Regions from separate parts of the Lysinibacillus sp. DFXJR4 genome, predicted to be linked through region 1. Evidence: riboswitches for the same ligand, from Rfam matches in the RefSeq annotation. Region 1 holds a riboswitch; each other region holds the start of a gene.

What was found. A riboswitch is a leader RNA that binds a small molecule or an ion and turns the genes downstream of it on or off. The one in region 1 is predicted to bind lysine.
Region 2: linked by a shared signal. The riboswitch ahead of AC2CGN_RS22680 (amino acid permease) and the one ahead of AC2CGN_RS10355 (aspartate kinase) in region 1 are both predicted to bind lysine.
Region 3: linked by a shared signal. The riboswitch ahead of AC2CGN_RS24855 (transporter substrate-binding domain-containing protein) and the one ahead of AC2CGN_RS10355 (aspartate kinase) in region 1 are both predicted to bind lysine.

The regions. Positions count from the first base shown of each region.
Region 1 is NZ_JBXUNW010000003.1:18,705-25,214, forward strand. Features, by position in the region: gene AC2CGN_RS10340 (succinate dehydrogenase cytochrome b558 subunit) at 1-414, opposite strand, end outside; gene AC2CGN_RS10345 (YslB family protein) at 687-1,121, shown strand; gene AC2CGN_RS10350 (methyl-accepting chemotaxis protein) at 1,169-2,428, opposite strand; gene AC2CGN_RS10355 (aspartate kinase) at 2,562-3,788, opposite strand; lysine riboswitch at 3,922-4,100, opposite strand; gene uvrC (excinuclease ABC subunit UvrC) at 4,140-5,930, opposite strand; gene trxA (thioredoxin) at 6,043-6,354, opposite strand; gene AC2CGN_RS10370 (amino acid permease) at 6,496-6,510, opposite strand, start outside.
Region 2 is NZ_JBXUNW010000019.1:84,247-90,756, reverse strand. Features, by position in the region: gene AC2CGN_RS22690 (hypothetical protein) at 187-714, shown strand; gene AC2CGN_RS22685 (CynX/NimT family MFS transporter) at 765-1,973, opposite strand; lysine riboswitch at 2,152-2,328, shown strand; gene AC2CGN_RS22680 (amino acid permease) at 2,412-3,875, shown strand; gene AC2CGN_RS22675 (response regulator transcription factor) at 4,265-4,957, shown strand; gene AC2CGN_RS22670 (sensor histidine kinase) at 4,962-5,897, shown strand; gene AC2CGN_RS22665 (ABC transporter ATP-binding protein) at 6,033-6,510, shown strand, end outside.
Region 3 is NZ_JBXUNW010000028.1:15,150-21,659, reverse strand. Features, by position in the region: gene AC2CGN_RS24860 (amino acid ABC transporter permease) at 1-676, opposite strand, end outside; gene AC2CGN_RS24855 (transporter substrate-binding domain-containing protein) at 866-1,732, opposite strand; lysine riboswitch at 1,851-2,037, opposite strand; gene odhB (2-oxoglutarate dehydrogenase complex dihydrolipoyllysine-residue succinyltransferase) at 2,425-3,657, opposite strand; gene AC2CGN_RS24845 (2-oxoglutarate dehydrogenase E1 component) at 3,748-6,510, opposite strand, start outside.

The DNA.
Region 1 (6,510 bases):
ATTAGCAACGATATTCGCCATCATATCGTAATCAACGTGTGTACCAAGCGCTTTTTGAATACGAGTTTGGAAAATATGCCATGCAATGAAAATCACTAAGAATACACCTGTAAAACGTTGTAATGAGAACATCCAGTTACGGTATGTGCTGAAACGTCCTGTATTTGGTGTAGCAGTGAATGCAATGTAAACACCATAAAATGCGTGGAACATTAATGGAATATAGATGACAATCCATTCAACTAGGATAAGGAATGGAATCTTTTCCATTACTGCGGTAGCATCGTTGTAACTTTCTGCTCCGCCTGTTGCTGTAAAGTTAATGAACAGGTGCATCGTTAAGAACAAACCTACTGGAATGATCCCAAGTAGAGAATGTAAGCGACGCCATAAAAACTCTCGATCTTTCGACAAGACTGTTACCCCCCTTAGTACTTAAAATAGCACAACAAAAGAAGTCATCATTTTGTAAATGATACTTCATTGACTGTGTATTTCATCATGGTACAATATTATGACATGTTTATTGTACTCTCAAGAGCTACGAGCGTCAAGGTAACTTAGAGTTTTTCATAGTCCTCATTAAAGAACTAATCTAGTACATGATGCATCATTTTTTCTCGAAAAAACTATCTTTACTTTATCAGCGTTAAATTTTAAGAAAATTCTAAGAAAGAAGGATTTCAATGTTAAACCCTCCATATCCTACTATCTCATCATTTGGCTATGAGATTATCCGTGATCATATTTTATCTTCAATTCTTGGTAAACACGAGGAGGATGTACTTTACTGGGCCGGAAAAGAGCTGGCTCGGAAGTTTCCTTGTAAAAGTCAAGAAGAACTTATCGCATTTTTCGCAGATGCCTGTTGGGGTACCCTTGAATTGATTAAAGAAACAAAAGATGGACGTATATTCCAGTTGACAAATGATCCTGAGCTGCTATTAGTTGGGCACCGTTGCTTTAGATTGGAAGCCGGTTTTATAGCAGAGCAAATTCAGCAAGCAAAAGGTTATTTAACAGAATGCTACGATGAAAAACAAGTTAAACAGGAGCATGTGATGTTCACTGTGAAGTGGGATGTTAAAGAAAGAATTATGAATACTATACCAACAGAGTAAGAAAAAGGATTGCATCCCTCTCTTTATTTATGGGATGACAATCCTTTTTATAATTGCGCATGTCTTTCTTTTAACAGTATATCTATTAATGCAATAAAGGCCTCCAATATATTAAGCGAGTGTTGAATCATTTCCTCTAAGTTACTAATTGATAGTTCATTGACTAATTTTTGTGCAGCAGTATGTACGAATTCATGCGGTTGCTCTATTTGACGGTACTCTGATAAGGAATGATACTGCTCAAGATGTCCATAATACCATTGTCCAAAGGCACATTGATGATGTGTTTTTAAAATATCCTTTTGTCCTGCCCTTTGAATTGTATTTCGCAAAAAGCTTGCATGATCCATTAATCTTGCTGCTAGCTGACTTATGACGGTTTGCTCTGAAGGTTTGCGGAAGGTCGGTACAATAGCTTTTAGCATTTCAGTGACTTGATTTTGAATTGTCTCGGAGAAATCACTAGTATGTGATAATTCTGTTGTCGTGATAGCCAATCGATCAATCGCTACTACATTTTCCTCAGACGCAACTGTTATTTGGTGAACGCCATGTGCTGCCTCTTCAATACTTTTGCTTGTAATAGACAGATTCGTAATATTGTCTTTCATATTGCTTAAGAAATTTGTGAAATAGTATTCAACCTGTTCGATATTCGTTATAGTATGATGTAATTTCTCATCGATGACTGATCGAATTGTTGTCATTTCTTTTAAGGAACCTTTGGAGCTACTGGCTAACTTCCCTACCTCCATTGCCACAACATTAAAACCCTTTCCATGCTCACCAGCTCGCGCAGCTTCAATTGAGGCATTTAACGCAAGTAGCTGCGTTTGATCAGCAATCGCTGTTACACTTTTGCCAATGTTATTCATTCTATTCATTTCATCCTTCAGTTGCTCTGTTGAATGAGCTCCCTGGATTAACAACCCTTGAACAATTCCACCTTTTGTAATTGATGACTCCATCTCTTTCACTAATTGGATAGAATGCTGTTTGATTTCTTGAATGTTTGCATTCACATTTTTCTCTACAGCTAATATTTCTTCTGTGTTTGATGACATTTCTTCACTCATTGCTGAAATATCCCCTACACTTGTTGACACTCCCTGTACCTTTAAAGCAGTTTGAAAATTAATTAATTCCATATGTGCTAGTACAAAGTCTAATATTGCATTTTTTACATCAATGCTTTCCTGTGCAAGTTCCAATTCTAGAATGCGTTTTTTCAGTAATTGTATTTCAGAATCATTGCACTGATTTATACCCTCAACAATTGGTTTTTGAAATAGACCAAATAATGCCATTCAATACTCACCTCTTCCTTGCCAAAACATGTAATCTCTCTCTATTATATAACAATCAATTTCGATAAAACATTAAATTGATGTAAACGTCCCATATATAAAAAGGATGTGGCTATTACACATCCTTTCATTCTTACATATAAAGTGCTTGCTCTAAATTAAACTCATCATGTAAAGCATTAGCTGCATGAATCATGTCATCTTGAGGCACTACAACAGACACTTTGATTTCGGATGTACTAACCATCTTAACAGGGATGCCTTCATGTCGTAAACGATCAAACATTCGTGCAGCAACGCCTGGATTAGATGCCATTCCTGAACCAATAATAGATACCTTTGCCAAGCCGACTTCAAAATCAGCAAAGCTAAACCCAAGCGACAATTTACTTTCTTCTAGAACACGTAATGCTTCTGCAAACTCTTCTTTCAAAATCGTAAATGATACAGTCGGTTTAAGACCGTCAATAATCGCTTGCACGATGATATCTACATTAATGCGATGATCTGCAAGTATCGTAAAGATATCTGCCAACGAAGCATCTGAATAAGCATCATACCCTACCGTTAAACGAATAACATCTGATTCATAGGCAACACCCCGTACAATTAAATTTTTTTCCATCTCAACTTCCTCCTTCAATAAAGTACCTACTGTATCTATTTCATTTGATCGAATAATAACGGGTATTTGAAACTTCTTTGCTAATTCTACAGCTCGTGGATGTAAGATATGTGTACCTAAATTCGATAACTCCAGCATCTCATTATAGGAAATTTCCTTTAATTTTTGTGCACCGTTCACATGGTTTGGATCAGCAGTATAAACGCCTTCCACGTTCGTATAAATATCCACACGCTCCGTATCCAGTGCTGCTGCAATGGCCACAGCAGTCGTCTCTGCTCCACCTTTACCAAGAGTCGTAATATTTTGTAAATGATCAATACCCTGCTCCCCAGCAACTACGACAATTTGCTCCTGTGCTAAATGCTCTTCTAGTCGACTTACATCCACATAATCAATGCGTGCGTTAACATGCATTGCATCTGTCTGAACACCTGCCTGCCAGCCTGTTAATGACACTGCACTATAGCCTTCTTCCTGCAAGGCAATGGCCACTAAGGCACTTGATTGTTGTGAGCTTGTTGAACGTAGCACATCTAATTCACGCTTAGACGCATCATCAGATAAATCCCGTGCCATTTTTGTTAATTCATTTGCTGAGCTTGTCATTGCTGCAGTAACAATAACTACATCATGACCTTTTTCTTTTTCATGAATTGCCTTTTTCGCAATCTCAAAAATATGTGCTGATGATGCTAATGTAGCACCGCCAAATTTCATTACAATTCTTGCCATCCTGAATCTTCTCCTTTTCATCATCACTAATTTGACGTAATTTCTATTCGGAGTGTCTACTAGAAAACCAAAAAAAGCAGCTTTCACATAACGTGAAAGCTGCCTATACATGTACAATAAAAAAACCTTGCGCATGTGTGATAGCTCTCCGAAACGTTTAGAATCGACAGTCTTACATTTCTTAAATGCAAAACCAGTACAACATCGGAAACAACGATGCTCCACTTCGGCAAGCTCCCCTTTCATACATCTTCACAGGATTTGTTCATCCTCTGATGTACTACTTTTGAATCTTGCACCTCTATCATCACTTAAAATAGTGAATGTATGTTATTAAACATTAGCATATGTCTATTCCTTTGACAATGTCTGTTCCTGAAAATAGGTATATATATGACTAGCAAGATTAGCAGGCATCCCAGCCTCTTGTAATGCTAACTCACTTGCCTCTCGAATTTTTTTGACAGAACCAAAATGCTTTAATAATTGCTGTTTTCGCTTTGGACCAATACCCTCAATCTGATCGAGAACAGATTGAATAGCATGCTTTTCGTGCTGCTGGCGTAGGAATGTAATGGCAAACCGGTGTACCTCGTCTTGAATTCGTTGCAATAAATAGAACCCATCACTTGTGCGCTTTAACGCAATGACCTCAGGTGGATCACCAAATAGAAGCTGTGATGTATTATGCTTTTCATCCTTCGCTAAGCCAGCGATTGGAATGACCAGCCCAAGCTCATCCTCTAATACTTCTCGTGCAACTTCCATTTGTCCCTTCCCTCCATCTATTAAAACTAAATCTGGTAGGGGTAATCCTTCCTTTAGTACACGAATGTAACGACGACGTATTACCTCCTGCATCGCCCCATAGTCATCGTGCTTAGCAGCTGTCCGAGTTTTATACTTCCGATATTCTTTCTTTGCAGGCTTGCCATCGATAAATACCACCATTGCAGATACAGCATCTGTTCCATGCATATGACTGTTATCAAAAGCCTCGATTCGTAAAGGTGTGGAAATTCCCATCGCTTCACCCAGTGCCTCACATGCACCAATTGTTCGTTCTTCCTGACGTTCAATGAGCTGGAACTTAGCTGCTACTGCGATTTCAGCATTTTTTGTAGCGAGGTCAACAAGCTCTTTTTTTTGCCCACGCTTTGGCGTCAATACCTTCACATCTAATAATTCTGTTAAAATGGCAGCATCAATAGCTTGTGGGATAAAAATTTCCTTTGGTTTAATATGCTCTAGCTTTTCGTAGAATCGACCAACAAATGTTAAAAATTCCTCTTCTGCTTCCTGATAAATCGGAAAAATAGAGACATCACGCTCAATCAGTTTACCTTGACGAACAAAGAATACTTGAACACACATCCAGCCCTTTTCAACTGCATAACCAAATACATCTCGATTGGTCGTATCACTTGATACAATTTTTTGCTTTTGCATAACTGTATCAATATGTGCAATCTGATCACGGAATTCTTTGGCACGTTCAAACTCTAAATTTTCAGCAGCGGCTAGCATTTTTACCTCAAGCTCCTTTTTGACTGCCTCCACGCCACCATTTAAAAATTTGGTCATATCCTCAATCATATCCTGATAAATTTGAGCATCAATCTCCTTCACACAAGGTGCCATACATTGACCCATGTGATAGTATAGGCAAACCTTGGAAGGTAGTTGTACACATTTTCGAAGCGGATATAAGCGATCAAGTAGCTTTTTCGTTTCACTTGCTGCATATGCATTAGGATAGGGTCCAAAATACTTTGCCTTATCCTTTTTCACTTTTCGTGTCGTAATAAGACGAGGATGTTTTTCATTCGTAATTTTTAAATACGGATAGGTTTTATCATCTGTCAACATGACATTGTATTTAGGATCATGAAGTTTTATTAGATTGAGCTCTAAAATCAATGCCTCAATATTCGAGGAGGTTACAATATAATCAAAATCTTCAATCTCACTTACAAGTCTCTGTGTTTTCCCCTCATGTGTACCAGTAAAATAGGAGCGTACTCGATTTTTTAGCACCTTTGCTTTTCCTACATAAATAATGGTTCCTTGGCGATCCTTCATCAAATAGCAGCCAGGCTGATCGGGCAAAATATCAAGCTTTCGTTTTATTAAATCATTCATTACAACCTGCCCCCTCTTTGTTAAACATAGTGCCCATCCTCTATTAACTTATTATATAACGAAAAAAAGCCAAGCACATCAAATGATGGCTCGACTTTTCATATCTTATCAATTAAGCATGTTTTGCAATAAATGTCTCTAACGCTTCTTTAGGTTGGAAGCCAACAGTTTTATCCACCAATTCACCATCTTTAAATAATAATAAAGTTGGAATTGACATGATTTGATATTGGGCTGCCGTACCTTGGTTGTTATCTACATCTACTTTTACGATTTTAGCCGCACTGCCTGCAGCATCCATTTCTTCAAGTACAGGTCCAATCATTTTACATGGTCCGCACCAAGCAGCCCAAAAGTCTACTAGCACTAACCCCTCTTTAATATCATCTTGGAAAGTTGCATCTGTTGCATGTACAATTGCCATTTGAAATCCTCCTTAAACTTACTATGCTTGTAGTATAGCATGGATAATTTACCTTGAGCGAACAATCTGCCTATAATGCAAAATTGATGAAAAAACAAGATGAAAAAAGTCGAAATAGCTTGAATGAATTTATAATTTAGCCTAGTTTGTATGATA
Region 2 (6,510 bases), on a different contig from region 1:
CACTATCCACAATTATCGCCTCCTTTAGTTACCTATATTATTCATGCAGTCAGAAGTATCAGCAATGATGCATGTTTATCAATAAAATACTGTTCTAGGTTGCCTCTCTTAGTACCTATATACAATCGCAATAATCCCATTTACACTTAAGCTATCTTGTTTTTTAGGAGAGGAGCAATCCAAATTTTGAACCAGCATATCCCGAATATCCCATGGCAACAATTGACGACACCTTACGGTAGAGGAACAGCTATCCCTCAGCTGATTGAACAGGAGCAATATCAAAAACTTGCTGAATTAATTGAGCATCAAGGCACATTATGGCAGGTGACACCATGGGTTTTACTTATCCTTTTAAAAAAGCTTGCCAACAAAAACATGGAAGACGTTTCATTACAAGAAATAGAGCTTTATTTAGCTGTGGCGCAAGTGATTACTGAGGATTATTTAGACCCAGTACATACGGTTCAAACAATGCAGGAGCTATTAGATGCCAAATATTTATGGATAGAAGATGAGGAGGATGATGAACTGGGATGGGGGGAAGCAACGCCAAAGGGCTATGAGCAGCAGGCTTTTTGGGGCTATTATTATTTTAGTCATTTACTCTTACAAGAGGCTCTTCCAATTTTTACTGCTATAAATGCTCATAACAAAGAAGCAGCAAAAGATCTTGATGAACTGATAACCATATTAAAACAGCATGATCAATAAAAAAGTATAAGCAGATGGAGAACAAGACTGGTTTTCCCATCTGCTTTAATTTAATAGACATATTCATCTTTAGAGGCTCTAAATGAACATAAAAAGAGTATTACCGCTACAACGACAAAGAGCCAGCCAGCAATATTCCAGCCACCAAATAAATCATGCAAGTAGCCAAAAAGAATAGGACCAATTGCAGCAAATAAATAGCCTAATGATTGCGCAAAGCCTGATAAATCAGCAGCTTCAAAGGCTGTACGAGTGCGGAGTGTGAAGAACATCATGGCTAAGGCAAAGGAAGCCCCACCTGCTAGGCCTAATAGAATCATCCAAAGTACCCCAAGGCTAGTCCACTCCATGACAACGCCAACAAAGCCTATTAAGTAAAACCCTGTAAACATTAAGACAAGAGGTCGCTGAGACGTCATTTTACTAGCAATGATTGGCACAGCTAAAGCCATTGGAACTTGCGAAAATTGCATGATGGAGAACATCCAACCTGCACGATCAGCAGCTAACCCTTGTGATATGTAAATTTCAGGAATCCATGCTGCAGTTGTATAAAATAACAATGATTGTAATCCCATAGCACCTGTTACTGCCCAGGTAACTGGGGATTTCCATAAAGGTGAACGTTCTTTCGTTTTCTTTACAGTGGGCTCGGGTTTATTAAACTTTAATTGTGGAATCCAAATTAAAATAGTTAACACAACTAGAATAAGTGCAATAGCCAGTGCTCCTTGCCAACCTAGAGATGATTGGGCGATAGGGTAGCTAATCCCAGCACCGAGTCCTGCTGTTAAATTCATGGACATTGTAAAAAATGCCATAAGTAAGCCTACATGATAAGGAAATTTTAACTTGAGTAATCCCGGAATAAGTACATTTCCAAATGCAATAGCAACTCCAATTAGCATAGTTCCAAACACAAGTAGACTTGTTGTTCCCAAAGAGCGTAATACAATACCTAATGCTAAAAGGATAGTGGATAAAAATAGTGTTAGCTCAAGTCCCAATTTACGTGCAACAACTGGTGCAAAAGGCGATATAATGGCAAAAGCGAGAAGAGGAATAGTGGTTAGAAATCCAGCTAATACATTTGATATACCTAAATCTTCTCGTATAAAAGAAATAATAGGTCCCACAACTGTTAATGGCATTCGTAATGTCGAGGCAATACAAATAACGCCAATGACTAATAATAAGGTAGCTCCCCTCCAGCTAATTTTCCTGCTAGGATAACTAGTTGAATCTTCATTTGTTGTCAAAATAAATCCCCCCTGTTTGCATTCAATTATAATTAAATCACTATACTACTTTATCACAATATTAAAAATAGTAGAATATTCATAAAATACAGAACTTTACTTATTGTATTGAAATGTAAAATGTCTTATGTTAAACTAGTACACATCATAAATTTAATATTTATATGCCTCATGTTAGTATTGAGGTAGAGGTCGCGGTATTTAGGAGTATGCTAATGGAAATGACAAGCATTGATGAGATTAGCTGAAAGGAAATACTGCCGAAGTGTGAGGGGACTTGAAAGCCTCATGCTGGGGCTGTCTCCGAAAGGAACAGAACTGTCACGTTTGAACAACGTGTTGTGCTATCATTTAGAAAAAACTGAGGATTAACTTAGCCATCACAGTGTTCATGTGATGGTATTTTTTTGCCTCTTATATTAGGAAGGAAGCTATATCGTGAGTGAGATAAAAGTGAATCAGCTCGGTCATAAAGCGCCAAAGCTGAAAAAAGAATTGAAAAGCCGTCATATTACAATGATTTCTTTAGGCGGTACAATTGGCACGGGGCTTTTTTTAGCCAGTGGTGGTGCCATTGCACAGGCAGGTCCTGGCAGTGCATTATTAGCCTATGCCCTAATTGGTATAATGGTGTACTTTTTAATGACAAGCCTAGGTGAGATGGCAGCCTATATGCCATCCTCAGGCTCGTTTAGTACGTATGCTACGAAATTTGTAGATCCAGCTTTAGGTTTTGCACTGGGCTGGAACTATTGGTATAACTGGGCAATCACAATTGCGGCAGAAATCGCAGCTGTATCATTAATTATGAAATATTGGTTCCCAGATAGTTCATCTGCAATTTGGACAGTATTATTTATTGCTGTTGTTTTAACCTTTAATTTATTATCTGTAAAAAGCTATGGGGAAAGTGAATATTGGTTTGCTATGATTAAGGTGGCAACTGTGATTGTGTTCATTATTATCAGCATATTAATGATTTTTGGTATTTTAGGTGGACAGGCACCTGTGGGCTTTACAAATTTCTTTATTAGTGACGGACCGTTTCATGGTGGTTTCCTTGCTACATTCGGTATTTTTCTTGCAGCGGGATTTTCATTTCAAGGAACAGAGCTTCTTGGGATTACAGCTGGTGAAACGGATGATCCTGGAAAAAGTATTCCGAAAGCTGTAAAATCTGTGTTCTGGCGTATTCTTTTATTTTATATTTTAGCGATTGGTGCGATTGGGATGTTGATTCCATTCACAGATGAGCGTTTATTATCAGAAGATATTGCTGTATCGCCATTTACACTAGTATTTGATCGCTTAGGCATTGCCTTTGCTGCTTCCTTAATGAATGCTATTATTTTAACGGCCATGCTATCAGCAGGAAATTCAGGGCTTTATGCCTCATCTCGTATGCTATGGCAATTAGCTGTGGATGGACATGCACCAAAATTTTTCACAAAATTAAGCCGTCGCGGTATTCCAATCTATGCATTAATGGTGACATTAGCTGTAGGGTGCCTTGCATTTTTAGCATCATTCTTTGGTGATGGAGTAGTATATATTTGGCTTTTAAATGCCTCAGGAATGTCTGGCTTCATTGCTTGGCTTGGTATAGCATTTAGTCATTATCGATTCCGCCGAGCTTTCGAAGCGCAAGGCTTAGATCCACAAATGCTACCATATAAAGCAAAGCTATACCCATTTGGCCCGCTTTTCGCCTTTACGGTTTGTATGATTGTTGTCATTGGACAAAACTATTCAGCTTTTATGGGAGACAAAATTGACTGGTATGGCATTCTCGTTTCTTATATTGGTATCCCACTGTTTTTACTGCTATGGTTTGGATACAAAATCAAATATAAAACAAAAATGCTTCCGCTGAAAGAATGTGATTTAAGAGTGGAGGATTAAATTATTGAGCTGTTCTATAAGCCATCATCAATGGCTTATAGAACAGCTTTTTTATTATTTTGTAAATATCGAATGAAACGAAAAAAATATTATATGGTAAATTATATATAATCGATTTCACCTTGATTTCGTGTTTTTTAACTTCTTTCAGCGGGTGTCACGGAATCGGAAAGGAGTACATAAAGGATGTTAGCCTAAAATCATCGCATCCATGTGATAACGGCTAACTGACCTGCTTCATGCAGGCCTAAGCACAAAGCCGATTCCGGACTCAATTATGCCGAGGCATAATTGATAGTAGTAACAGTACTATAGATTAAACTTGGAAGCTCACGGTATAGCTAGGTCAATAATAAAATAAATAGATTTTAAAAGTGAGGTATATGAAAGTGCAAAAGCGTATTTTACTAGTAGAAGATGATGAAGCCATTAGGGAAATGGTGCATAGTTATTTAACGATGGAGGGATTCCTTGTTACTTCTGCAGTGCATGGAGAAGAGGCATTACAAAATTGTTTAAATAAACCCTTTGATTTAGTGATTTTAGATATTATGATACCGAAACTAAATGGATTAGAAGTTTTAAAGATAATACGAGAGCAGGCATCACTACCGATTATCATTATGTCAGCGAAGGATAGCGATGTAGATAAAGCCTTAGGGCTAGGATTAGGCGCAGATGATTATATTGCAAAGCCATTTTCAATGCTGGAATTTTCAGCACGTGTCAAAGCTGCCATTAGAAGGGCAACTAAATACGCCAATCAAATAGAGGAGAAGAAAGATTTAATAGAGATAGATAACCTATCAATCGACCTTATTAATTTTTCAGTAGAGAAGAGCGGACAACAAGTAAAGCTCACTTCAAAGGAATTTGCCATCTTAAAATTATTCGTGACAAATCGTAATCGCGTTTTTACAAAACAGCAAATTTATCAATTGATTTGGAATGACAATTACTATGGAGATGAAAATATTATTAATGTACATATAAGAAGATTGCGCGAAAAAATGGAAGATGATCCGTCCAACCCTCAATATATTAAAACGCTTTGGGGAATTGGCTATAAGTTTGAAGGATAAACAGATGGTTATATTTCTATTATTACTTATAGTGTTACTCATAGGAATTATTATGTTTCAAGTTAAAGCAAAAAAACAACAGAGCGTTACTATTCAGTACGTGCATAGAAAACTGCAAGCAATCATTAACGAAGAAACAAGTGAAAAAATCTTAGTACCGACAGCTAATCAAGAAATCCAGCAGCTTCTTATTGTGTTGAATGCATTGCTAGATCACAATCAAAAAGTGCTGGCAACACATCGGAAAATGGAAAGCTCTATGAAAAAGATGCTGGCAAATATTTCGCATGATCTTAAAACACCATTAACGGTTGTCCTAGGCTATACTGAAATACTACAGCTTAATCACTCGATTAGTGCGGAAGAGCGGCAGCGGTTATTAACTGGCGTCCATTCGAAAACATTGGAAGTATTAAAAATCATCCATACATTTTTTGACCTAGCGAAGTTGGAGGCTGGAGATACCAATTATCCAATGACAAAAATCAATATAAGTGAAATTTGCCGGAAAAATATTTTATCATTTTACGATATGGTTACATCTATGGGGTTAGAGATAGAGATTGTAATACCAGAGACATCAATATATGCGCTAGGTAATGAAGAGGCATTAGATAGGGCTTTGAACAATTTATTGTCAAATGCAATTGCCTATGGGGCAGGTGGCAATGTAATTGGACTGTCCGTAAGAAATGATGATACAAGCATTTATATTGATGTTTGGGATCGAGGCAAGGGAATAGATGAATATCATATAGATAATGTCTTTGAAAGAATGTATACGCTTGAGGATTCCAGAAATAAATCCTTCCAAGGTAGCGGTCTTGGCTTAACGATCACCAAACGACTTGTAGAACTAATGGATGGCTCTATTCAGCTCTCCAGTATTCCATATGAAAAGACTATTTTTACAATAACGTTAAAAAGAATGGTGTACTAAAACAGAAGGCTTGTAGAGCTTTAAATGCTTTACAGGCCTTTCTTCTGTACTTAAGAAATTTGTAAGAATCAATTAATAAATTAGAGAGCTTCATTTTTTATAATAAATTTAGCTACATTTGAGGGAGAGATTGACATGACATATATTGTGAAAACAAATCAACTTACGAAAGTGTTTGACGGAAAAGAAGTGGTTTCTGCTGTCAATATGCATGTGAAGAAGGGAGAGATTTATGGTTTCTTAGGTCCCAATGGAGCCGGAAAAACGACGGTGATGAAAATGCTAACGAACCTAACAAAGCCAACAAGTGGGGATATTGAAGTCTTTGGTCAAAAATTAACGGACCAATCATACGAAGTGCTTAAAAGGTTGGGCACGATTATTGAATATCCAATTTTCTATGAAGATTTGACAGCAAAAGAAACTCTAGAATTACACTGCGAATACATGGGCTATTATGATAAGAAAGGAATTAGCCATGTTCTCGATTTAGTGAAATTAACAAATACAGAGGAGAAGCGTGTTAAAGACTTTTCTTTAGGAATGAAACAACGATTAGGCATTGCAAGAGCTATTATTACGAAGCCAGAATTGCTTATTTTAGATGAGCCGA
Region 3 (6,510 bases), on a different contig from region 1:
GTTTTTCAACATATAGTAAAATTCGTGATGCTGTAAATGTCATAATAAAGTAAAGGACACAAGCTACAAAGAATGATTCAAAATAGCGGAAGTTATTCCCTGCAATTGATTTTGTTTGGAAGAATAATTCCGTTACCCCGATAACGTTTAAAACAGCAGTATCCTTAATATTCATAATTAATTGGTTCCCTGTTGCAGGTAATACATTTCGCGCAACCTGTGGCAGTACAACATGCAGCATGATTTGGAAATGATTCATACCGATAGCTGAAGCTGCCTCATATTGACCTTTATCAATGGAAACAATACCACCACGCACTATTTCAGCCATATAAGCACCGGTATTCAAAGAAACTACTAAAATACCTGCTGTAATAAAATGCATGTCGATGCCAAATGCTATATCCAATCCGTAGAAGACAACCATCGCTTGTACAATCATTGGTGTACCACGGAAGAATTCAACATAGCATGTTAGTATAAAATTAATCAGCTTTAAACTGTAGAACTTTACACCTTTTTTACGAACCGGAATGGTATGCATAATCCCGATGAAAAATCCGATAAATGCACCAATAATTGTACTAATACTCGAAATCAATAAGGTATAATACGCACCTCGTAAAAACATTTGCCAGTTGTTCTCTACAATAGAGATAATCCATTCAAGACTCATGATGTTCCTCCTAACAACATAGTGTTGCTTGTTTCTTCTTTATAATCCTAGCTAACTACCATGATAAACACGATTGTTCTACCATTTTATGAAATGTTTAGCTAAGACATTATCATTATTTAGAGAGGTTCTCATTGAATAATGATGAAATGACATTGCACGGACTAGCAAATAGTCCGTGCATCCATGTTATTGTGCTGCCGGTTGTTGCTGAATTGCTTCTTCCATCATTGTTTGGCGATCATCTTCTGAAATTCCTTTTAAAATTTCATTGATTTTGTCAAGATTTGCCTCACCTTTACGTAAACCAACTGCGATGGATGTGTTAGAAGGATCTGTATCAAAGCCTTCTTCAAACGCTACATATGCGAATTTATCATTAGCTGCTGCAGCTGAAATACCTTCTGGACGTTCTGCTACATAGCCATCAATTTTACCAGCCTCTAGAGCTACACGCATTGCTGGGAAGTTATCCATAGCAGTTTGCTTTTGCACATCTTTGATTTGGTCAATCACATTGTAGTTTGAAGTGTTTAATTGTGAAGTAATTTTAGCACCGGAGAAATCCTGAATTGATTTTGCTTTTTCATATTTACTCCCTTTTTTAATAACCATTACAAAATCAGAAGTATAGTAGTTTTCAGTGAAATCAATCGTTTGCTTACGTTCCTCAGTAGGAGACATCCCAGCAATAATAGCATCAATTTTATTGGATTGAAGTGCTGGCACTAATCCATCCCATTCCATTTTGACAATCACTAATTCTTTTCCTAAACCTTCAGCGATTTTTTTGGCCATTTGAACATCATAGCCACCTGCATACTCAGCATTATCTGCAATTTTTACTGCGCCATTTGCATCATTTTGCTGTGTCCAGTTGAATGGAGGATAACCTGCTTCCATCCCAATACGGAATTGCCCACCATCTTCTGATCCACCTGTATCAGCACCAGCATCTCCAGATTTATCCGAATCCTTTTTGTCCCCAGCACCACAAGCAGCTAGCAGAATTGCCGTCATAATAGAGATCATTACTAACAACCATTTTCTTTTCATGAAAAACTCCCCTTTTCTGTAAAAAAATAAGACAACTGTACTAAAAAAGACCTAAGCTTTGAACTTAGGTCTTACCTTTAATTGACAGTTGCCCAAATCCTCACTATAATTTCCATGTTTCCGAGATAGCACAACCTAGTAAATGTGGAAAGCAACTTACTAGGACAGTCCTGCACTTATTCACTGCAGACCCAGTATAAAAGTACGAGCTCCTTTTATACTTCGGCGATATTTCCTTCTCCATTGCGTCTTCGCTTGCTTGTACTCAACAATGGACTAATAAATACCGCGCCTCTACCTCACAACAAAATTAATGTGAGGTTTGTTTATTTAATTGATATCTAGATACTACTATAAAACGAACTTATTCGTCAAGATAATTTTATCATTTTTCTGATTAATGACAATATTAGGGTTTTATCTATCATAAATCCATTATTTACTTTTGCAATGTAAGCAAATATATTGAAGTTTTAATGAAAAAAATCGCAAATTATTATCATTAATAGTAATACTAGTATTCCAAAAGAACCTTTAAGAACAATGGTGTTACCGTACAATGTTTTTATCCAATATGTTGAAGGTTCTATTCACTACTTTGGGGATTCTATCCCATCATTTTAGCATTTCTATCAGCTAATTCTATCCTGCATATAAAAGAAAAAGCCCTGCAAATCGCAGGGCTTTGGACATTAAGAATTTAATAATAAATCTTCTGGGTTTTCAAGTAATTCTTTTACTGTTTTAAGGAAGCCTACAGAATCTTTACCATCGATAATACGGTGGTCATAAGAAAGCGCTAGGTACATCATTGGGCGAATTTCTACTTCACCATTCACTTCAACCGGACGTTTTTTGATGGAGTGCATACCTAAGATACCAGCTTGTGTACCATTCATGATAGGTGTAGACATTAATGAACCAAATACACCACCATTTGTAATTGTGAATGAGCCACCTTGAAGATCTGCTAAACCTAATTTTTTGTCGCGAGCTTTTTTCGCTAGGTCTGCAATTGCATCTTCAATTTCAGCAAAGTTTTTACGGTCAGCATCACGTACAACTGGTACCACTAAACCTTCTTCTGTCGATACAGCTACACCAATATCAAAGAAGTTGTTTAAGTGAATTTCGTCACCAACGATTTGTGCGTTCACATATGGATATTTTTTAAGTGCTGCTACTACTGCTTTTGTGAAGAATGACATGAAACCAAGTTTAGAGCCTGTTGACTCGAAGAATTGGTCTTTTTTACGAGAACGTAAAGCCATAACATTTGTCATATCAACTTCGTTAAATGTAGTTAACATTGCAGTAGATTGTTTTACTTCAAGTAAACGTTTCGCAATTGTTTGGCGACGACGACTCATTTTTTCTACTGTTACACGTGATTCATCTACAGCTGCTACCGCTTTTGGCGCTGCGGGAGCTTGTGGTGCTGCTACTGGAGCTGTCCCATGAGCTGCCACGTCTTGGACACGTACACGACCTTGTGGGTCTACTGGAGATACAGCAGCAAGATCAATACCTTTTTCGCGAGCAAGTTTACGTGCTGCTGGAGATGCGATTACACGCTCACCAGAAGTTTCTTCCACAACCGGAGCTGCTGCAACTGGGGCAGGTGCTGCTTGTGGTACTGCTTGCGCTGGTGTTGCTTCTGCTGGAGCAGCTGGAGCTGGTGCTGCACCTTCGCCTGCTTCTACAACTGCGATCACTTGACCAACAAGTACAGTATCGCCTTCCTCAGCTAAAATTTGTGTTAAGACACCTGCTTCTTCGGAAATAATTTCAGCGTTTACTTTATCTGTTTCAAGTTCAACGATGAATTCACCTTTCTCAACGCGATCGCCCACTTTTTTTACCCATTGTGCGATACTTCCTTCTGTAATCGATTCTGCTAATTCAGGGACTTTAATTTCAGCCACTTTCATTTCCTCCTTTAATTAACGTGCATAATGCACATAGAAGGGCCACTCGCCTAAGCAAGCAGCCCGGCTTCAAAAATTAATATATGATTATTTAACCTTTACAGGCTCAGCAACCGCTTCTTCTACAATTGCGGCTTGAGCAGCTTTATGAGAATCAGCATCACCTTCTGAAGTAGAGCTCATTGCAGGGCGACCTACATAACGAAGCTTTTTACCTTCTGAAAGTTCATAAAGTGTTTCTAATGCATAATTCCAAGTACCTTGGTTTTTCGGTTCTTCCTGTACCCATACTACTTCTTTAACATTCGGATACTTAGCAATAATACCAGCAACTTGCTCTTTTGGGAATGGGTAAAGTTGTTCTACACGAATAATGTGTAAGTGGTCGAAACCTTCACCGTCTTTAATACGGTCTGCAATGTCGATCATTACTTTACCAGTACCAAGTACAATACGCTCTACAGCTTCTGGTTTTGAACCTAGACCTGGTTGTTCAATTACTTCTTGGAATGAACCATTTGCTAATTGCTCAGCATTCGCTGCAGCTAATGGGTGACGAAGTAGGTATTTAGGTGATACAACCACAAGTGGACGAACGCCTTCAGTTCCTAGCAACGCTGCTTGACGACGTAACAAGTGGTAGTAGTTACCTGCATTTGAGCAGTTTGCTACGAACCAGTTATTTTCTGCTGACATTTGTAAATAACGTTCCATACGGCTCGAAGAGTGCTCTGGACCTTGGCCTTCATAACCATGAGGTAATAGAATGACTAAACCGGATTTTTGACCCCATTTAGCACGTGCACCTGAAATAAAGTTATCGAACATAACTTGTGCCATATTAGCAAAGTCACCAAATTGAGCTTCCCAAACTGATAGTACATGGCCATTTTCTAAATTATACCCATATTCAAAGCCTACTACCCCAGCTTCTGTCAGTGGAGAGTTGTGTACTGTAAATGAAGCATTTGCACCAGAAATATGGTGAAGTGGTGTAAATACATTACCATTGTTTTTATCATGTAATACTAAGTGACGTTGCGAGAACGTACCACGCTGTGCATCCTGTCCTGTAAAGCGAACTGGTGTGCCATCTTGAATAATCGTAGCATAGGCTAAAGTTTCAGCATGACCCCAATCAATTTTTGCAGAAGCAAATGCTTCACGACGTTTCTCTAAAATCTTACCAAGTTTTTTCTGTGGCTCGAACTTTTCTTCAAACACTAAAAGCTCTTCATTTATTTTTTCTAGACGCTCTGCACCAACTGCTGTATCAATTTGTGGGAACTCTACCTTTAATTCTTCAGGCATTTCTAAATGTTTATGCTCATCTTTAGCAGCCATTTCTTTAACATGATCATAAGAAGCTTGCATTTCTGCGTAAATTGCTGTATCTAATGTCGCTACATCATCTGCCGAAACAACACCCTCTGCTACTAATTGTGCGCCATATAAAGCACGAACAGTTTCATGTTTAGCCACTAATTTATATGTTTCTGGGTTTGTTACAGTTGGATCATCTGTTTCATTGTGACCGTGACGACGGTAACCAATTAAGTCAACGATAATATCTTTACCGAATTTTTGACGGTAGCTAGCTACAAAACGACCAACTAATGATACAGCCTCAGGACTATCTGCATTCACATGGATAACTGGTACTTCATAACCTTTTGCTGGGTCAGAAGAATAAACAGATGAACGAGAATCTTGTTGTTCAGTTGTAAATCCAATCATATTGTTAGCAATGATGTGAATTGTACCACCAGTTGTGAACCCTTCCGTTTTCGCAAAGTTAAGAACTTCTGTTACAATCCCTTGACCTGGGAATGCAGCATCACCATGTACAAGAATACCTAATCCTTTTGTACGGTTAAAAATTGCTTGACCTGGCTTAGACGTATCATCTTGAGCCGCACGAGTAGAACCTAAAACAACTGGGTTTCCTACTTCTAAGTGTGAAGGGTTGTAAGCAAGTTTAACGTTCATACCAGATTCGCGATTGTAAGAAGCACCCATGTGGTATTTTACATCACCTGTCCAACCTTTAGTGATTTCAAGTCGACCATCTTCTGGTAAAAATAATTCATTGGAAACATGTGCAAAATCAGAGAACATCATGTCATATGGTTTATTTAAAATATGTGTTAATACATTTAAACGGCCACGGTGTGCCATACCAATACGCACTTTTTCTACATTATTTGCTTCTGCTGTTTTTAAAATTTCATCAAATAAAACGATTTGTGTATCTAAACCTTCACCTGAGAAACGCTTTTGACCAACGAAAGTTTTATGAATAAACTTCTCAAAATTTTCAACACGTGTTAAGCGATCTAATAATGCTTTTTTCTCATCAGAAGATAATGCTTGTTTAAATGAACCTGTTTCAATTTGTGCTTGAATCCAATCACGTTCTTCTGTTGCTGCGATGTGATTATATTCAAATGCCACTTTATCTGTATAAACAGATTTTAAGTAATCAATTGCATCCTTACCATTTTTCACGTTTGCTGGCACATCTTTGAAGAAGATAGCTGCAGGAATTTCAGCTAAATCTGCAGCGCTTAGATTGAACGCGCTTTCTTCAATTTGAGCTGTTTGTAGTTCACGGTTTTTCAAAGGATAAATATCTGCCGCCAAATGACCTTGCGTACGGATTGCATCTGCTAATCTCACAGCTGCTAATACTTTTTTGTAATCGCCAGCAGGAGCCGCTGTGCTATTAGCTACCGCTACTTCACCTTCTACTACTACTGGTGCACCAAATTGTTGGAATAATAATACTAACTCCGGTTCTACTTCTTCAGGAGACTGTAAGAATAAGTCGTATTGCTCCATCACATATCC